Regions from separate parts of the Halomonas sp. ANAO-440 genome, predicted to be linked through region 2. Evidence: riboswitches for the same ligand, from Rfam matches in the RefSeq annotation. Region 2 holds a riboswitch; the other holds the start of a gene.

Region 1 (8,495 bases), on a different contig from region 2:
AGCGCGCTACCGGCACTTTTCGGTCACTATGCGGCGGTATTCCACCTGATGATTCCCGGTGCCATCCTGCTTTCCTGCCTGTTGCTCGGTGTGGCAGTCTGGCGCAGCTATAGCGGCGACACCCTGGCTCGCATTTACCTGGTGGCGTGGAGCGTGCTACTCATCGGGATAACGCTCTACTTCCTGCGGGTGGCGGGGGTGCTGCCCTACAATGTCGTCACGGAATACGCCGTCCAGGTCGGGTCGGGGATCGAGTTTCTACTGCTATCCCTCGGGCTGGCCTGGAAGATCAACAAGTTCAAGAACGAAAAGCTCGCCGCCGAGCGCGCCACCCTTGATCTGCAGCGTTCGCTCAACGAGCGCCTGGAACGGGAGGTGGCTCAGCGTACACAGGAGCTGGAAAAAGCCAACCAACAGCTTACCACCCTGGCTCGCACCGACCCTCTGACGGGGCTGTTGAATCGGCGACAGTTTCAGGAGTTGATGGAAGAGGAGCTGCAGCGACGGCGTCGCAGCGGCCAGCCGCTGCTGTTTTCAATAATGGATATCGACGACTTCAAGCTCTACAACGACACTTATGGCCACCATGCCGGCGATGAAGTGCTGGTGAGGGTATCCACTCTCTTGTTGGAGCATTTTCGTCGGGCCGGCGACCGCCTGTTCCGCCTGGGCGGGGAGGAGTTTGGCCTGCTGCTGGACGTAGAGTCGCTGGAGGAGGGCCAGCGGGCGCTGGAAAAATTTCGCGGAGCCCTTCAGGAGCTGAGCATTCGCCATGAGACGTCCAGCTATGGGGTTATCACGGCCTCGTTTGGTCTGGTCGCCTGTCGTGGGTGCGATGCCGTGCGTGATGTTGGAACCCTCTACCGCCTTGCCGATCACGCCATGTACGAGGCCAAGGCGCATCATCGGAACCGGGTGGTGACGTGCTCGCATTTGAATACGTCCGACTGAGTACGGGCATGGACAATGTGTTTACGTTGACGTTAACTGTGTCCAGTCCATAGAGTCCCAGCAGGAGTCCGACATGTCGACGCCCATCAGCCGCTTTCCCATACCCGAATCGATCCAGGATCTGCCTGCGGATATTCGTGACGCCATGCTGGCGGTACAGGAGAAGGCCGGCTTTGTGCCCAACGTCTTCCTGATGCTGGCCCATCGCCCGGCAGAGTTTCGCGCCTTCTTCGCCTATCACGATGCGCTGATGGAGCGGGAGTCAGACACCCTGACCAAGGCCGAAAAAGAGATGATCGTGGTGGCCACCAGCGCCCGCAACCACTGCCTCTACTGCGTGGTGGCCCACGGCGCCCTGGTACGGATCTACAGCAAGGACCCGCTGCTGGCCGATCAGGTCGCCATCAACCACCGCACGGCACCGCTGAGCGAGCGCCATCGGCTCATGCTCGACTTCGCCTTTCACTGCGGCCTGGACGTGGGCGAACTCACCGATGAATGGCAGACGCGTTTGCTGAACGCCGGCTTCACCCTGGATGACATCTGGGACATTGGCGCCATCACCGCTTTTTTCGGCCTCTCCAATCGCCTGGTTACTCTCACCGGCACGCCGCCCAACGACGAGTTTTACCTGATGGGCCGGGTGCCGCGTGAGAAGGTCTAACAGGTAGGAAGCAATCGAGGCGTCCGACGTGTATTGAAGCTCACTCAGGCGCTTTCCCGGCATCCTTCCAACAACTGCAGCACCGGAACCAGCTGGCTTTCATGCAGCACCAGCACGGTGTCTACCGTGGCGTCCCTCTCGGTAGGGGAAATCACGGCGAATTCACCTTCCTCCAGATGGAATTCGTGAATCTCGCGAGGTCCGTGCGGGGTCGTGCAGCGTGCCGTGCGGTAGGAGTCATCTTCGCCGTAGGTGAGGCGGTGGTAGACCTTGAAGAACGTATAAAGATAGAGCCCCTGGTCGAAGGCGGGCCAGCGGGCGGGAATGGTGCGGGTCTCCTCGTCGAGGGCCTGGCCGTTAGCTTCGGCCTGGTTGATGGCATGCTCGAGCGGGCGGGCCAGCAGCGAGGCATTATCCTTGGGAAAAGGCTGCGAAGCCTCGAAGGCCTGGTGGTAACGATCGACCGCCTTGCGCAGGTCTTCGAGTGAGCCGATGCGATGGTCGCTGTGGTCCAGGTCGGCGGGCTCGAAGCTGCCGTTTTCCCAGCCATGGATCACCCTCAGCATTAGCTGGCCTTTGGCCATGGGCTGCAGCAGCAGGTCATCGATGGCGACCCGCAAGTGCAGCTGCCGCTCGATCACTTGGTTGTCGAAAGCGCTGTAGGGGTCGGCGAAGATGGCATGCAACCGTCCGGGGGCGTGTTCCTTGGCTTCGGTAAACGGCATCGGTAGTCTCGGCGAGAGTGGTCGTTCGCTGGTAGCGACTGTTGTATCATCACTCGTCCCATCAATCATGGACGCTAGACGGTTATATCGGCCATCCTGACAATAACTTGAGTTAAATTACTCGACAATCCATTCACTGTCGCCAGGGGAGTCCCGCCGTGCAACCGGCAGGGGCTGAGAGAGCCAAGCGCTGACCCTGGAACCTGATCCGGTTCATACCGGCGGAGGAAGTGCGACATGCCCTACCTGACGTCTGCCGTGCTCGGCGCGGCGCTGCTCTGCTTTGCCTATCTGGGCCTGCGCGCCCGCCGGGCCGACGGCCTGCTCGATGACTACGTGACTGCCCGCAACTCCCAGGGAGCCCAGGCCATCGGCCTGTCGTTCCTGGCCTCCAGCATGGGGGCCTGGATCCTCTTTGCGCCGCCGGAGATCGGCGCCTTCGTCGGGCCTGTGGCGCTGGCGGGCTACGCCATCGGCTCGTCGCTGCCGTTCCTGATACTGGGACTCTACGGCCCCGCCATCCGCCGCCACCTGCCGCAGGGACGCAGCATCGGTGAATTCGCCGAGGCCTGCTATGGCGCCGGGGTGCGGCGCTGGGTCTCCTTCGTTTCCGTTGCCTACATGGCCATCTTCCTGGCCGCCGAGCTGACTGCCATCGGCGCCATTGCCGCGCTGCTCTCCGATGTGCCGCCTTCACTGGTGATCCTCGGCGTGGCGGTGGTCACCCTGGTCTACACCACCCTTGGCGGCCTGCGGGCGAGCCTGGCCACCGATCGCTGGCAGGCCTGGCTGCTGCTGGCCCTGCTGGTACTGGTCGGCGGCGTGGCCTGGTGGTGGCTGCCGCCCATGCCCGCCGGGGCGATCATGCCGTCGATTCCCACCGGCAGTGCGCTCTCCGTGGCGCTGACCCTGGTGATCGCGGTCACCGCGGCCAACCTCTTCCACCAAGGCTACTGGCAGCGTATCTGGGCGGCCGAGGATGACCGCGCCCTGGGCCGCGGGGCGCTGCTGGGTGGGGCCAGCAGCCTGCTGGTGGTGATGGCCATCGGCGGGTTGGGCATGCTGGCGGCCATGCATGCACTGCCGCTGGGCGAGCCGCCGATTCCCTTCTTCGCACTGCTCTCCGCCGCGCCGGCCTGGCTGGGCCTTCCGGCTCTGGTGCTGGCGGTAACGCTGGTTGCCTCCAGCGTGGATACCCTGCAGAACGCCATCGCCTCCATGGCCGTGGCCAGCTCCGGGAGGCGCGGGCTCTCGGTTCGCGGGGCACGGCTCGTCACGGTGGCGCTGATGGCACCGGTGGCATGGGTGGCCCTTCAGGGCTTCTCGGTGCTGCGGCTGTTCCTGATCGCCGACCTGCTCTGCGCAGCCATCGTGGTGCCGGTGCTGCTGGGCCTGTGGCGGCGCATGTCACCGCTGGCGGCAGTGGCCGGCGGCGTGGCGGGCCTGCTCGGCGCGGTGCTGCCGGGCTGGATCACCCAGGGCAGCCTGGCCGCCGGTGTACTGGCGGCGAGCTTCCCGGACAGCATTCCCACCCTGGCGCCGTTCCTCGGTGCGCTGCTCGCTTCCACCCTGGCCAGCCTGCTGATCGCCTGGCTGCGCCCCGGGACGAAATTTCACCTGGCAAGCAAGGGAGACGCCTGATGACGACACGCTCTGACTGGAACGCCTGGGCCGCTAGCCGTGAATCGGCGCGCATCACCGACTGGCTTCGCGAGAACAGCGAGCCGGACTGGTCGGCCACGGTGAACCACCCGCTGTTCGACGCCCTGGCCGAGGGGCGGCTTGTGGGGGGCGACTTTGCCGCCTACATGGTGCAGGACTACGGCTTCGTCGACCCTTTCACCGCCCTGATCGGCCACGCTATCGGCCACGCGCCGAGCATGGCGGACCGGGTGGTGCTGGGCCAGTTCATGGGCATGCTGACCAGCGACGAGAACAGCACCTTCCAGCGCACCTTCGACGCCTTCGAGGTGCCTGCGTCCCTGCGCGAGGCGCCGGATTACCTGCCGCAGACCCGGGCGTTTCGCGAGCTGCTGCACGACACCGGCCAGGGCGGCGACTACGCCGAGATCCTGGCGGTGCTGGTGGTCACCGAGTGGGTCTATCTCGAGTGGGCGCTGCGCGTGACCCGTGTAGACGGGCTGCACCCGTTGATGGGGGAGTGGATCGATCTGCACGACAACCCCGCCTTTCAGGAGTTCGTGGCCTGGCTGCGCCAGCGCCTGGACGAGGAGGCGGCGGCGCTCGATGACACCGCCTTCGCTCGGATGGCCGAGCGCTTCCGCGACACCGTGGCGAAGGAGCGCGCCTTCCACGACGCCGTGCAGCCGCGCTGAGGCATAGTGCGCAGGTGCAGTTGCCGCCTCGTCTTGTGGCAAGACATGGCGGTTTGGCATGGACAGCCGTCCTGTCTGCGGTCCACCCTCTCTCTATTACCCCCCCCTGAACAACGATAGAGGAAGCATCATGAGCGATACGCCCGAGGATCCGCGCCGCCGTTATTCCGCCCCGGTAGTGGATGGGGTCGGCAAGTCCGCCAGCCGTGCCATGCTGCGTGCGGTGGGCTTCACCGATGAGGATTTCAAGAAGCCCCAGGTGGGCATTGCCTCCACCTGGAGCAATCTCACGCCCTGCAACAGCCATATCCATACCCTCGCCGAACGGGCCAGTGATGGCGCCGACGCGGCCGGCGGCAAGGGGGTGATCTTCAACACCATCACCATCTCCGACGGCATCGCCAACGGCACCGAGGGCATGAAGTATTCGCTGGTATCGCGGGAGGTGATCGCCGATTCCATCGAGACCGTGGCCGGCTGCGAGGGCTTCGACGGCCTGGTGGCCATCGGCGGCTGCGACAAGAACATGCCCGGCTGCCTGATGGGACTGGCGCGGCTCGACCGGCCCAGCGTGTTCGTCTACGGCGGTACCATCCTGCCCGGCGAGGGGCACACCGACATCGTCTCGGTGTTCGAGGCCGTGGGTGCCTACACCCGCGGAGACCTGGACCTGATCGAGGTGAAGCAGATCGAGGAGAAGGCGATTCCCGGCCCCGGCTCCTGCGGCGGCATGTACACCGCCAACACCATGGCGTCGGCCATCGAGGCGCTGGGCATGAGCCTGCCGGGCAGCTCGGCGCAGAATGCGGTGTCCCAGGAGAAGCGCGACGACTGCGAGGCGGCGGGTGCCGCGGTACTGGAGCTGCTCGCACGGGACATCAAGCCCTCGGACATCATGACCGGTGACGCCTTCGAGAACGCCATCACCGTGGTCATCGCTTTAGGAGGCTCCACCAATGCGGTGCTGCACCTGATCGCCATGGCCAACACCGTGGGGGTGCCGCTCTCGCTCGAGGACTTCACCGAAATCGGCAAGCGGGTGCCGGTGCTCGCCGACCTGCGCCCCAGCGGCCACTACATGATGAGCGAGCTGGTGGCGATCGGCGGCATCCAGCCGCTGATGAAGATGCTGCTCGATGCCGGGCTGCTGCATGGCGACTGCCTGACGGTCACCGGCCGGACGCTGGCCGAGAACCTGGCCGACGTGGCGCCCTATGCCGAGGGGCAGTCAATCATCGCGCCGCTGTCGGCGCCACTGAAGGCCGAGAGCCACCTGCGGATCCTCTACGGCAACCTGGCGCCCGAAGGGGCCGTGGCCAAGATCACCGGCAAGGAGGGCACGCGCTTTATCGGCAGTGCGCGGGTGTTCGGCTCGGAGGAGGAGGCCCAGGCACGCATCAACGACGGCACGGTGGTGGCCGGTGACGTGGTGGTGATCCGCTACGAGGGACCCAAGGGCGGACCCGGCATGCGCGAGATGCTCACCCCGACCTCGGCGATCATGGGCCGGGGGCTCGGCAACGACGTGGCCTTGATCACCGACGGGCGCTTCTCCGGCGGCAGCCATGGCTTCGTGGTCGGCCACGTGTCGCCCGAGGCCTTCGATGGCGGGCCGCTGGCGCTGGTCGAGAACGGCGACCCCATCACCATCGACGCCGAGGCCAATACCATCGAGGTGGCGATCGATGACGGCGAGATGCAGCGGCGTCGGGCTGACTGGCGGCAGCCGGCACCACGCTATACCCGCGGTGTGTTGGCCAAGTACGCCAAGACGGTCAGCTCCGCCTCTACCGGTGCGGTGACCGACCGGCTGGATTGATTCGCCTCGCCATCCACTAAGCATCACTTTCTAGCCCCCTATCGGTTTCCCGGTGGGGGCGGTCCGATTTCGCAGGATATCCATCCTTTCCTGGAGTGTGGCTACCGAACTGGACTTGTCTGCAGAGAACAAGGCTGGTAGCTATGTTCGCTTCTCGCCACCCGGCGAGAGAGTCGGGACAGGGAGGCACCCATGTATCTGCTGCTGGTGGACGATGATGAACGCCTGACACGGTTGCTGGACCATATGCTGCGTCAGGCGGGCCATACGGTGGATGTGGCACATGACGGACGCATGGCGGTGGCACTGATGCAGCAGGGCGACTATGACCTGCTGGTGCTTGACTGGATGCTGCCCTACGAAGACGGGGTGGCGCTGTGCGAGCGGGCCCGGGCCAGCGGTTTCGAGGGCGGCATCCTGATGCTGACTGCGCGTGACGCCCTGGAGGACCGCCTGGAGGGATTCGCCGTCGGTGCCGACGACTACTTGCTCAAGCCCTTCGAGCCTGAGGAGTTGATGGCACGCCTCGAGGCGCTGGGGCGACGCGCTCGTCGGCCTCTGGATGGCCGCCGATTGCAGGTCGGCGACTGGGTGCTGGATTGCGACGAGAGGCGCGTCGAACATCGGGGCCGCGCTGTCGAGCTGACCCAGCGGGAGTTCCAGTTGCTCGAGCTGTTGATGCGCCGGGCGAGTCATAGCGTGCCACGCGAGCTGATCTACGAGCGGCTCTGGGGACACGACCAGGTGGTCACCGACAACGCTCTGGATGCGACCCTGCGCCTGCTGCGACGCAAGCTTTCCCGTTGCGCTACCCGGCAGCCCATCGAGACTCTACGAGGGTTGGGCTACCGCTTTACGCCCTGAGTCGCACTTTCAGGCGACTTTCAGCTTCCCCGGGTATGCTGAGGGGCCAATTCAATTTTTCGGAAACCTGCATGTCTCGCCCGGATCCACCCCATCACGATCTCCGCCAGTTGGAGGCTAGCCGCCGCCGCCTGGCCTGGCGCTATGCCCTGGGCATGGCGCTGGGGCTTTGCACCGTGCTGCTGGTCGGCTATCTGATGCACTCGGCACTGGTCAAGCAGTCGCTGAAGAGCGAACTTGTGCAGCTTGCCCAGCGCGAGGCAGAGGTCCATAAGCCGGACCTGGAAGCCTGGATGGAGGGGCGGCGCGGTCCCGATGACGTCAGCATCGGCTTTCGCCCCCATCGCACCGCCTTCTATTATATTCTTGGGCCAGATGCGCGGCTGGTACACGGCAACGAGACTCGCCCGGCTCTGCGTGAAGAGGTGCTGGCACTGCTCAAGGGCAACGCCCTGCCCCGGGGGCGGGTGGTCTTCGAGGAGATCCTTGCCGACGAGGAGGGTGCCCTGCAGTTGGCCCTGCTGCGCCACCCGGTAAAGGACAGCGAGGGGCGCTACCTGGGCAGTGTCTACGCCGCCACTGATGTGGGGGGTAGCCTGGTTCATCTGGAGCAATTGCTGGTCCTGTTGCTGGGGCTGGCGCTGGGCTTCGTGGTGCTGGCAGGGCTAGGCGGCTGGTGGATGGCGGATCGCAGCCTGCTGCCCCTGCAGCAGGCGCTGCGCCAGCAGCGCGAGTTCATCGCCAGCGCCTCCCATGAGCTGCGCGCACCGCTGACTGTGATGAACACCGCCCTGGCCCTGGTGGAGCGGGAGGGTCGTGAGCGTCTGGACGACTTCCATCACCAGACCCTGGTAGATGCCCGGGATGAGGTGCGCCGCCTGGGGCGACTGGCGGAGGAACTGCTGCTGCTGGCCAGGATAGATGCCGGAGGGGTATCGCAGCGCCACGAGCACCTGCCACTGGATGAGGTGGTGCAGCGCCAGGTGCGCCTGCGCCAGCCCCAGGCCGAGTCTCGGCAGCAGTCGCTCAGCATGACTCTGGAGCCGGGACTTTGCGTGGTTGGGGACGCCGATCTGCTGGCACGTCTGATAGGGGCCGGGCTGGACAACGCCGTGGCTTACACCCCGAAGTATGGG
Region 2 (8,495 bases):
TCAACACGTCGGCACGGGCCTGGGCAACCTCACGCTCGCCATCGCCACCATGTCGCGCCACGTCGAGCTGGGCCGCACAGTAGAGCGCCAGGGCACGCAGGGCGTCGGTGCGAGCGCGCATGGAAAGCAGCATGCGCCGCACGTCGAGGTGCTCGCTGATGGTGGCTTCCCTACCGCGGACCTTGCCCTGCACCCGATCCAGCGCATAGGCGAAGGCATGCTGGCAGGCGCGCTCGGCCACGCCGATACCCTGAATGCCAACCTTGTGACGCGCTTCGTTCATCATGGTGAACATGTGGTTGAGGCCGCGCCCCTCCTCGCCCACCAGGTAGCCAATGGCACCGTCGCCTTCGCCGAAGCTCAGGGTGCAGGTGGGCGAGCCGTGGATGCCGAGCTTGTGCTCGATGGAGGCACAGGTCACGTCGTTGCGCTCACCCAACGAGCCGTCGGCATTGACCAGGAACTTGGGCACCAGGAACAGCGAAATGCCCTTGTTGCCTTCCGGCGCATCCGGTTTGCGTGCCAGCACCAGGTGAACGATGTTCTCGGCGGCATCGTGCTCGCCCCAGGTAATGAAGATCTTCTGGCCGAACAATCGGAAATGATCGCCCTCTTCATCAGGGCATGGAACAGCCCGGGTGCGCACCTTGGAAAGATCGGAGCCGGCCTGGGGCTCGGTGAGGTTCATCGTACCGGTCCAACTCCCCTCCACCAGCTTGGGCAGGTAGGACGCCTTGAGCGCGTCGCTGCCATGGTGTGCCAGTGCCTCGATGGCGCCGGCGGTGAGCATTGGACAGAGTCCCAGTGCCATGTTCGCGCCGTGAAGCATCTCCTGTACCGAACTTGCCACCACTTCGGGCAGACCCTGGCCGCCCAGCGCCTCGGAGACGCCGATGCCGTTCCAACCGCCCTCGGCATAAGCCTGATAGGCCTCGATGAAGCCATCGGGCAGTGTCACGCCGCCATCACTACGGCGGGTGCAGCCCTGCTGGTCGCCGCTGGCATTCAGCGGCCCCCATACCTCGCCCGCCAGCCTGGCTGCCTCCTCCAGCACCGCTTCAACCAGGTCGGGGCTGGCCTCTTCGAAACCAGGCAGGGCGAGCGAACGGTGCTCGAGCAGTTCCTCGAGCACGAAGCGAAGATCGCGAACAGGAGCAACAAAGGGGAACATGGCGACACCTCAAAAAAATGATAGCAGAAATAGTAGATTCACTACTTTTCGTTAACCATTATCCCTAGGTCGCAGGCAATTAACCAGTCAAAGGCAACTCACCCGACAAAGGCAGTGCGCCCGATACACAGGTATCGGGCGCAGAAAAATGACGGGGCGGACTATTCAATCGCTTCAGTCGCGGGAGGAGCTCGTCGTCTCGTCAACCAGCTGCTCATGATCGGGCGCTTCCGCGTGACGCGGTTCCTCATCTTCATAGTAAGCGATATGCGCCTCATCGGGAGGCGGCGGGCCAACCAGTGGCTCGACCGTCTCCACATCCGGCACTGCGTCGGACAGGTCCTCGACATGCTCATGCTCGGTTGCGCCTTGCATCAGCTCCTCGGTTACCGCCAGCTCGGCGCCGGCCGAGGACATTGGCGTCGTTGGCGTGAACGGTGCCACCGGCAACGGCGCCGGACGCACGCTACGCCGCCAGGCGAAGAAGGCCACCATGCCGATGCTCATGGCTCCGAAGGCCCAGAACAGGCCCGCATCGCCCACCGCCGCCATGACCGGCGAAATCAGCGGCGGACTCACGGTGGAGCCGATGGCATTGATCAGCAGCAGGCCCTGGCTCATGCGCACCAGGGCACCTGCCGGGGCACGGTCCGCGGCATGGCCGACCGCGACCGGATAAAGCGCGAAGACGCCGCCACCGAGCAGGAAGAGCAGCCCCGCCATCACCCAGATATTCGGCGGCAACAGCAGCATGCCCGCCGATATCAGCGTACAGAAGGTGCCGATCAGGATCAGCACCATCTGGCGATCGTGGCGATCGGACCAGCGGCCGATGGGATACTGCAGCAGCATCGCCCCCAGGATCACCACGGCCATCATCTGGCCGATCTGATTCACCGTCAGGCCGATACGCTGCAGATAGAGCGGCAGCAGCGAATAGACGGCGGCCACCGCCAGCCCGGAGCCAAAGCTGCCCATGACCCCGGTAGGCGTCAGGGTGATCAGACGTATCGGCGAGAGCGGCTCGGCATGCTCGATCAGGGGGGACACCCGCGGGATCATCGCCATGGGCAGCACCGACAGCGACGCCAGCATGCCGATCACCATGAAGGGTGCGGTGACACCCATGGCATCGGTTACACCCAGCAGCAACTGGCCGAGGACACCGGCGGCATACAGCGAGATCATGTAGAGCGCCAGCAGCCGGCCACGAACCTTCTGGTCACCGGACGTGAGCAGCCAGCTCTCGATGACCAGATAGACCCCCACGGTGGCCCAGCCGCCGATCAGGCGCAGCCCGAACCAGGAGATGGGGTCGAGCCATAGCCCCTGCAGCAGCACCGTGACCGCAACCAGCGAAGCAAAGGTGCCATAAGCGCGGATATGGCCAATGCGCAGCAGCAGCCGGTCATTGAACATCGCCCCCAGCGCCAGGCCGATGAAGTAGGCCGAAGAGACCCAGCCGATGACCACCGGCGACTCGCCTGCGGCATCCAGGCGCAAGGTGATCAGCGTGGCCAGGAAGCCATTGCCGATCCCCAGAATGAAAAGCCCCAGCAGGGGCGCCAGGGCCATGGCCAGCAGTTGCCGCGACATGAAGGGCCTCTCGACAGCGGTGGAAGAAACAGGAATTAAGGCAACGATGGGAAACAGTGTGGCAGGACCTGCCGAGATTGCCCGCCACGCCTGAGTGCCACACAGAAAGAAGCACCGCTGAGGCGGGATGACGCGGCGCAAATCATACGCCGCCGACACCATAAGTCAACGCCGAAATAGCCCCTGCAGGGCTGTATAACGGCGGCTTATCGAAACGCGACTACAGCCTCCATGAATCGTTGGGTCGGGAGTGCATTCACCATGGCTTGCGCTGCAACAGGGCTACATCCGAAGCAGGCAGCTCGAGGCGCATATCGAGATGATGGGCCAGCCATTCAAAGGTGGCGTCGCTGAAGAAAATCACATGGGTGGGATCGAGAATATAGTGCCAACGGGGGAAGGTCTCCCACCTGGTGACCCGCTTGGTCATCAGCCCCAGCCAGCCAGCGGGCCGCAACATGCCAGCCAGCCGTTCGAGTTCAAGCCCCGGCTCGAAGAGATGTTCCGCCACTTCAGTGGCGGTAATAAAATCGTACTGCCGCTCGAGCACCACCCTGTCAGCGGCATAGAAAGGATCGTAGATCGCCATGGGATGCCCCGCCTCCTCGAACATGACCGACAGCGTCGGGCCAGGGCCGGCACCGAAGTCGAGGCCTTGGGCAGCCGGTGCCAGCCGTTCGCGCAGCGGCGTGTAAAGCCGTGACAGGAACTGCCGGTAACCAGCGTCGTCGGGGCTGTTGCGATGCTGGTCATAGACTGCTTTCTCTGCCTCAGGAGCAAGGCGCTGATCAGGAGGCACGAAGACCAGCCAACAGTTGGTGCAACGGTGATAGTCACGCCGTGCATCCCGATGAAAATATGGCGTTTCGGCGGATGCACATAGCGGGCAGGTCAGCATCATCGTATCCTTCTGAGCTTGACGACTTGAGCATATAAAAAAACGATCACAACGAGGAGGCCGGCAATGCTGTCAGGTCTGGACCACCTGGTCATCACCGTGACCGATATTTCTCGCGCCGTGGACTTCTATTCCCGGGTTTTGGGGCTGGAGGTGCGCTACCGCGACCGTGAGCGCGTCGACCTGCTGCTCGGCGACGTTGCCCTGCGCCTGCACTGGACCGCCACCGACATCGAACCCCGGGCCGCCACCCCAACGCCGGGGAGCCTCGACCTCTGCTTGCGCAGCCTGCTGCCGCTGGACGAAGTACAGCGGCACCTGGAGGCGCTGGATGTCGAGGTGGAGCTCGGCCCGGTCGACCGTCAGGGCGCCACCGGCCCCATCGAGTCGCTCTACCTGCGCGACCCGGACGGCAACCTGCTGGAGATCAGCCGTCCGCTGAAGACCGCCAGCGAATAACCGCTTCACTGGCATTGTCTCATCTGGCCGGTATCATTGGTGTCACTGGCCAAGTCAGCAACACACCTCGCCATTCACTTGCTGGACGTGACATGACCGATAACCTGCATCCTGATGATAACCGTGACCACCGGGCCGTGACCGATCCGGGGTCGCCCGACACCACCATACCCATCGTGATCTATGCGCTGTTTCTTGCCGGCATCATCAGCGGCGGGCTGACGCAGCTGGTCGGTGTGGTGATCGCCTATGTCTACCGCGGCAAGGGGCCTCACTGGCTCGATGAGCATTATCGCTACCATATCCGCACCTTCTGGATGGCGATGCTCTACTTTGCGGTCTCCGGCCTGCTGACGCTGATCATGATCGGCTTCATCACCTGGCTACTGGCGGTGATCTGGCTGGTGATTCGCTGCGTGAAAGGGCTCAAGAGCCTGCAGGAGAAGCGCGCGCCCGATAATGTGGATACCTGGCTGTTCTGACGCTCATGAGCGCATCACGACCCCGTTCCAGCGCCATCCAGGCGCGTCTTGCCACCACGCTGTGGCGCACCCTCGCCGGCCGTCGTCTCGCCAGCCTGTGGCGCCTTTCCCGGCTGATCGGTCCGCTGGTGTACCGCCTGAGCCGACGCGAGCGCGACGTCACCGAAATCAATCTCGCCCAGGTCTATCCCGACCAGAGCGCGGCAGCGCGTCGTGGCCTGGCCCGGGACAGCCTGACGCACTCCACCGCCACCATGCTGGAGCTGGGCTTCGCCTGGATGGCCGACCCGAACCGGGTCGAGACCTCCATCGTCGAAGTCCACGGTCGGGAGCTGCTCGACGAGGCCCGCGCCCAGGGGCGGGGCGTCATCGTGCTGGCGCCGCATTTCGGCAACTGGGAGGTGCTCAACTTCTGGCTCTCCAGCCACTTCCCCTTCACTGCCATGTACGAGCCACCCAAGGTCGAGGGACTCGACCCCGTGACGCGAGAGGGTCGCGAGCGCATGGGCGCCAAGCTGGTACCCACCAACCCACGCGGCGTGGCGGCACTGCTCAAGGCGCTCAAGCGCTGCGAAGCCATCGGCATCCTGCCCGACCAGGAGCCCAACTGGGGCAGCGGCGTCTTCGCCCCCTTCTACGGCCGCCTGGCCTATACCGCTACCCTGCTGCCCAAGCTGGTGGCTCGCACCGACGCGCGCGTCGTCACCGGCGTGGCGCGGCGCATTCCCGGCCGCGGCTTCGCCATCCACTTCCTGGCCGCCGACGAGCAGGTCTACTCTCCTGATGAAGAGCAATCGGCTACCGGTGTGAACGCCTGCGTCGAGGATGCTATCGCCCTGGACCCGGCCCAGTACCAGTGGGAGTACAAGCGATACCGCAAGGTGATCGAGGAGCAGGAGGGGCATCCGGACCATGGCTCCTTCCGGCTTTACTAGAGCGCCCCACGAAGTAATTGGAAACAATTTCCAAAAACTTACTTTCCCGATGGCTGGCAACACGGCGCCAGCCTGCTAGACTGCCTGCAACGCTTGACGGGGTGCCGGTGATTCCGGCTGAGATGGCGCAGGGAGCCCAAGGGCGACCTCAGCGCCGATCCCGTGGAACCTGATCCGGGTGAGCAGGGCCGCTGGCCCCGCATGAACCGGCGTAGGGAATCAGGCGAAGGGGTTTGATGACACGTCTCTCTGCGCTCCCCTTCTCTCACGATCCCCCCTGCCCGACTTCAGCCTCGCTCCGGATCCTCGATCACCCGGAGGCTAGATGGGCTACCGCTTTACCGACCTCACCGCCGCCTGCCAGGACGACTGGCGCGCCTATATCGAGCATGACTTCGTGCGCAGCCTCGGGGCCGGCACACTGGCCGAAGACGCTTTCCGCCACTACCTGCAGCAGGACTACCTGTTCCTGATCCACTTCGCCCGGGCCTATGCCCTGGCCGCCTACAAGAGCCGCACCCTGGCCGACCTGCGTCAGGCCCATGAAGGCTTGAAGGCCATCGTCGACGTCGAACTCGCGCTGCACGTCGGCTACTGCCGCGAGTGGGGTATCAGCGAGGAGGCGCTCGCCAGCCTGCCCGAAGCCCGGGCCACCATGGCCTATACCCGCTATGTGCTGGACACCGGCAATCGCGGCGACCTGCTCGACCTTCATGTGGCCCTGGCGCCCTGCCTTATCGGCTACGGCGAGATTGCCAACTGGCTGAATGGCCGGCAGGACACCGTCCGCGGCGAGGCCAACCCCTATGACGCCTGGATCGCAATGTACGAAGGCGAGGAGTTCCAGGGCGCCATGCGCGCGGAGCTGGAGTGGCTCGATGCGCGCCTGGCCGACGTCACCCCGGCGCGCTTCCAGGAGCTGTCGGAGGTATTCCGCGATGCCACGCGACTGGAGATCGATTTCTGGCAGATGGGCCTGGACCGCGCGGACTAGCCCACAGCCATGCAAGACCGTTGCCGCTGCGAAGACGTGAGGGGCGCCGGAGACAGGTCTAAGAGGGGGTCCTATTCCAGGGATGGAATCGGTAGCGCCCAGGGAGGGGTTCACAGCGCCCCCTCGCCGACCTGTCACCGGATCAGCCCCGGGCTTGAGGCAGAAACGTAGCGGCGACGAACCTGCCCGCCGATGATGGCGGGCACCACCACGCTTGACGGGGTGCCGTTGAAAACGGCTGAGATCATGCAGCGCCAACCGGCGTTGGAGCATGGATCCCGTTGAACCTGAACTGGCTAGGACCAGCGTAGGGATCAAGCGACACGCAGAGAGGCCATGGCCGCTCTGCCCCTGTCCTCCCAGCTGTCCTCCCTGACAACGCACAACAGCCGCAATACCCTAGGGAGAACACTCCATGAGCAAAACCCAGCACTTCCTCGCCGATACCGCCATGGTCGACGAGGCCGCCATCCAGCCGCTGCCCGGCTCACGCAAGGTCCATATCGAAGGCTCACGCCCCGACATTCGCGTGCCCTTCCGCGAGATATCGCTGTCACCGACCAAGACCTCCGGCGAGGACGAAGAGAACCCGCCGCTGCTGGTCTACGATACTTCTGGCCCCTATACCGATCCCGAGATCAGCGTCGATCTACGCCGTGGCCTGCCGGAGCTGCGCCGCGCCTGGATCGAGGAGCGTGGCGACACCGAATTCCTCGATGGCCCCACCTCCGAGTACGGCAAGCGCCGCGCCAACGACCCCATGCTCGCCCAGCTGCGCTTCGACCTGAAGCGCACGCCACGGCGCGCCAGGGCGGGGAAGAACGTCACCCAGCTGCACTATGCCCGCCAGGGCATCATCACCCCGGAGATGGAGTTCATCGCCATTCGCGAGAATCAGCGCCGCCAGGCGCTCGGTACCGAGGAAGTCGAGCGGATTCTCGGCCATCAGCACCCGGGCCAGGGCTTCGGCGCACGCCTGCCGGAAGAGATCACCCCGGAATTCGTGCGTGCCGAAGTGGCCGCCGGGCGGGCGATCATCCCCTGCAATATCAACCACCCGGAGTCCGAGCCGATGATCATCGGCCGCAACTTCCTGGTGAAGATCAACGGCAACCTGGGCAACTCGGCGGTCACCTCCTCCATCGAGGAAGAAGTCGACAAGATGACCTGGGGCATCCGCTGGGGCTCGGATACCATCATGGATCTCTCCACCGGCCAGAACATCCACGAGACCCGCGAGTGGATCATCCGCAACGCCCCGGTGCCCATCGGCACGGTGCCGATCTACCAGGCGCTGGAGAAGGTCAATGGCGTGGCCGAGGACCTCACCTGGGAAGTCTTCCGCGACACCTTGATCGAGCAGGCCGAGCAGGGCGTGGACTACTTCACCATCCACGCCGGCGTCTTGCTGCGCTACGTGCCGCTGACCGCCAAGCGTGTCACCGGCATCGTCTCCCGCGGCGGCTCCATCATGGCCAAGTGGTGCCTGTTCCATCACCGGGAGAGCTTCCTCTACACCCACTTCGAGGAGATCTGCGAGATCTGCAAGCAGTACGACGTGGCCTTCTCCCTGGGTGACGGCCTGCGCCCGGGGTCGGTTGCCGACGCCAACGACGAGGCGCAGATGGCCGAACTCAAGACCCTCGGCGAGCTGACCCATATCGCCTGGAAGCACGACGTCCAGGTAATGATCGAGGGCCCCGGCCACGTGCCAATGCATCTCGTGAAGGAGAACATGGACAAGCAGCTGGAGTACTGCGACGAAGCGCCCTTCTACACCCTCGGCCCGCTGGTCACCGACATCGCCCCGGGCTACGACCACATCACCTCCGGCATCGGCGCGGCGATGATCGGCTGGTTCGGCTGCGCCATGCTCTGCTACGTCACGCCCAAGGAGCACCTCGGCCTGCCCAACAAGGACGACGTCAAGACCGGCATCATCACCTACAAAATCGCCGCC

What was found. A riboswitch is a leader RNA that binds a small molecule or an ion and turns the genes downstream of it on or off. The one in region 2 is predicted to bind thiamine pyrophosphate.
Region 1: linked by a shared signal. The riboswitch ahead of KZO25_RS04690 (sodium:solute symporter family transporter) and the one ahead of thiC (phosphomethylpyrimidine synthase ThiC) in region 2 are both predicted to bind thiamine pyrophosphate.

What each region holds. Positions count from the first base shown of each region.
Region 1 is NZ_JAHXBV010000004.1:306,912-315,406, reverse strand. Features, by position in the region: gene KZO25_RS04705 (diguanylate cyclase) at 1-951, shown strand, start outside; gene KZO25_RS04700 (peroxidase-related enzyme) at 1,025-1,615, shown strand; gene KZO25_RS04695 (hypothetical protein) at 1,660-2,340, opposite strand; TPP riboswitch at 2,475-2,588, shown strand; gene KZO25_RS04690 (sodium:solute symporter family transporter) at 2,578-3,981, shown strand; gene KZO25_RS04685 (TenA family protein) at 3,981-4,676, shown strand; gene ilvD (dihydroxy-acid dehydratase) at 4,807-6,495, shown strand; gene KZO25_RS04675 (response regulator transcription factor) at 6,688-7,359, shown strand; gene KZO25_RS04670 (sensor histidine kinase) at 7,431-8,495, shown strand, end outside.
Region 2 is NZ_JAHXBV010000003.1:31,004-39,498, forward strand. Features, by position in the region: gene KZO25_RS03270 (acyl-CoA dehydrogenase) at 1-1,171, opposite strand, end outside; gene KZO25_RS03275 (MFS transporter) at 1,346-2,767, opposite strand; gene KZO25_RS03280 (class I SAM-dependent methyltransferase) at 3,024-3,668, opposite strand; gene KZO25_RS03285 (VOC family protein) at 3,732-4,124, shown strand; gene KZO25_RS03290 (DUF4870 family protein) at 4,217-4,606, shown strand; gene KZO25_RS03295 (lysophospholipid acyltransferase family protein) at 4,612-5,541, shown strand; TPP riboswitch at 5,629-5,777, shown strand; gene tenA (thiaminase II) at 5,867-6,535, shown strand; TPP riboswitch at 6,744-6,866, shown strand; gene thiC (phosphomethylpyrimidine synthase ThiC) at 6,951-8,495, shown strand, end outside.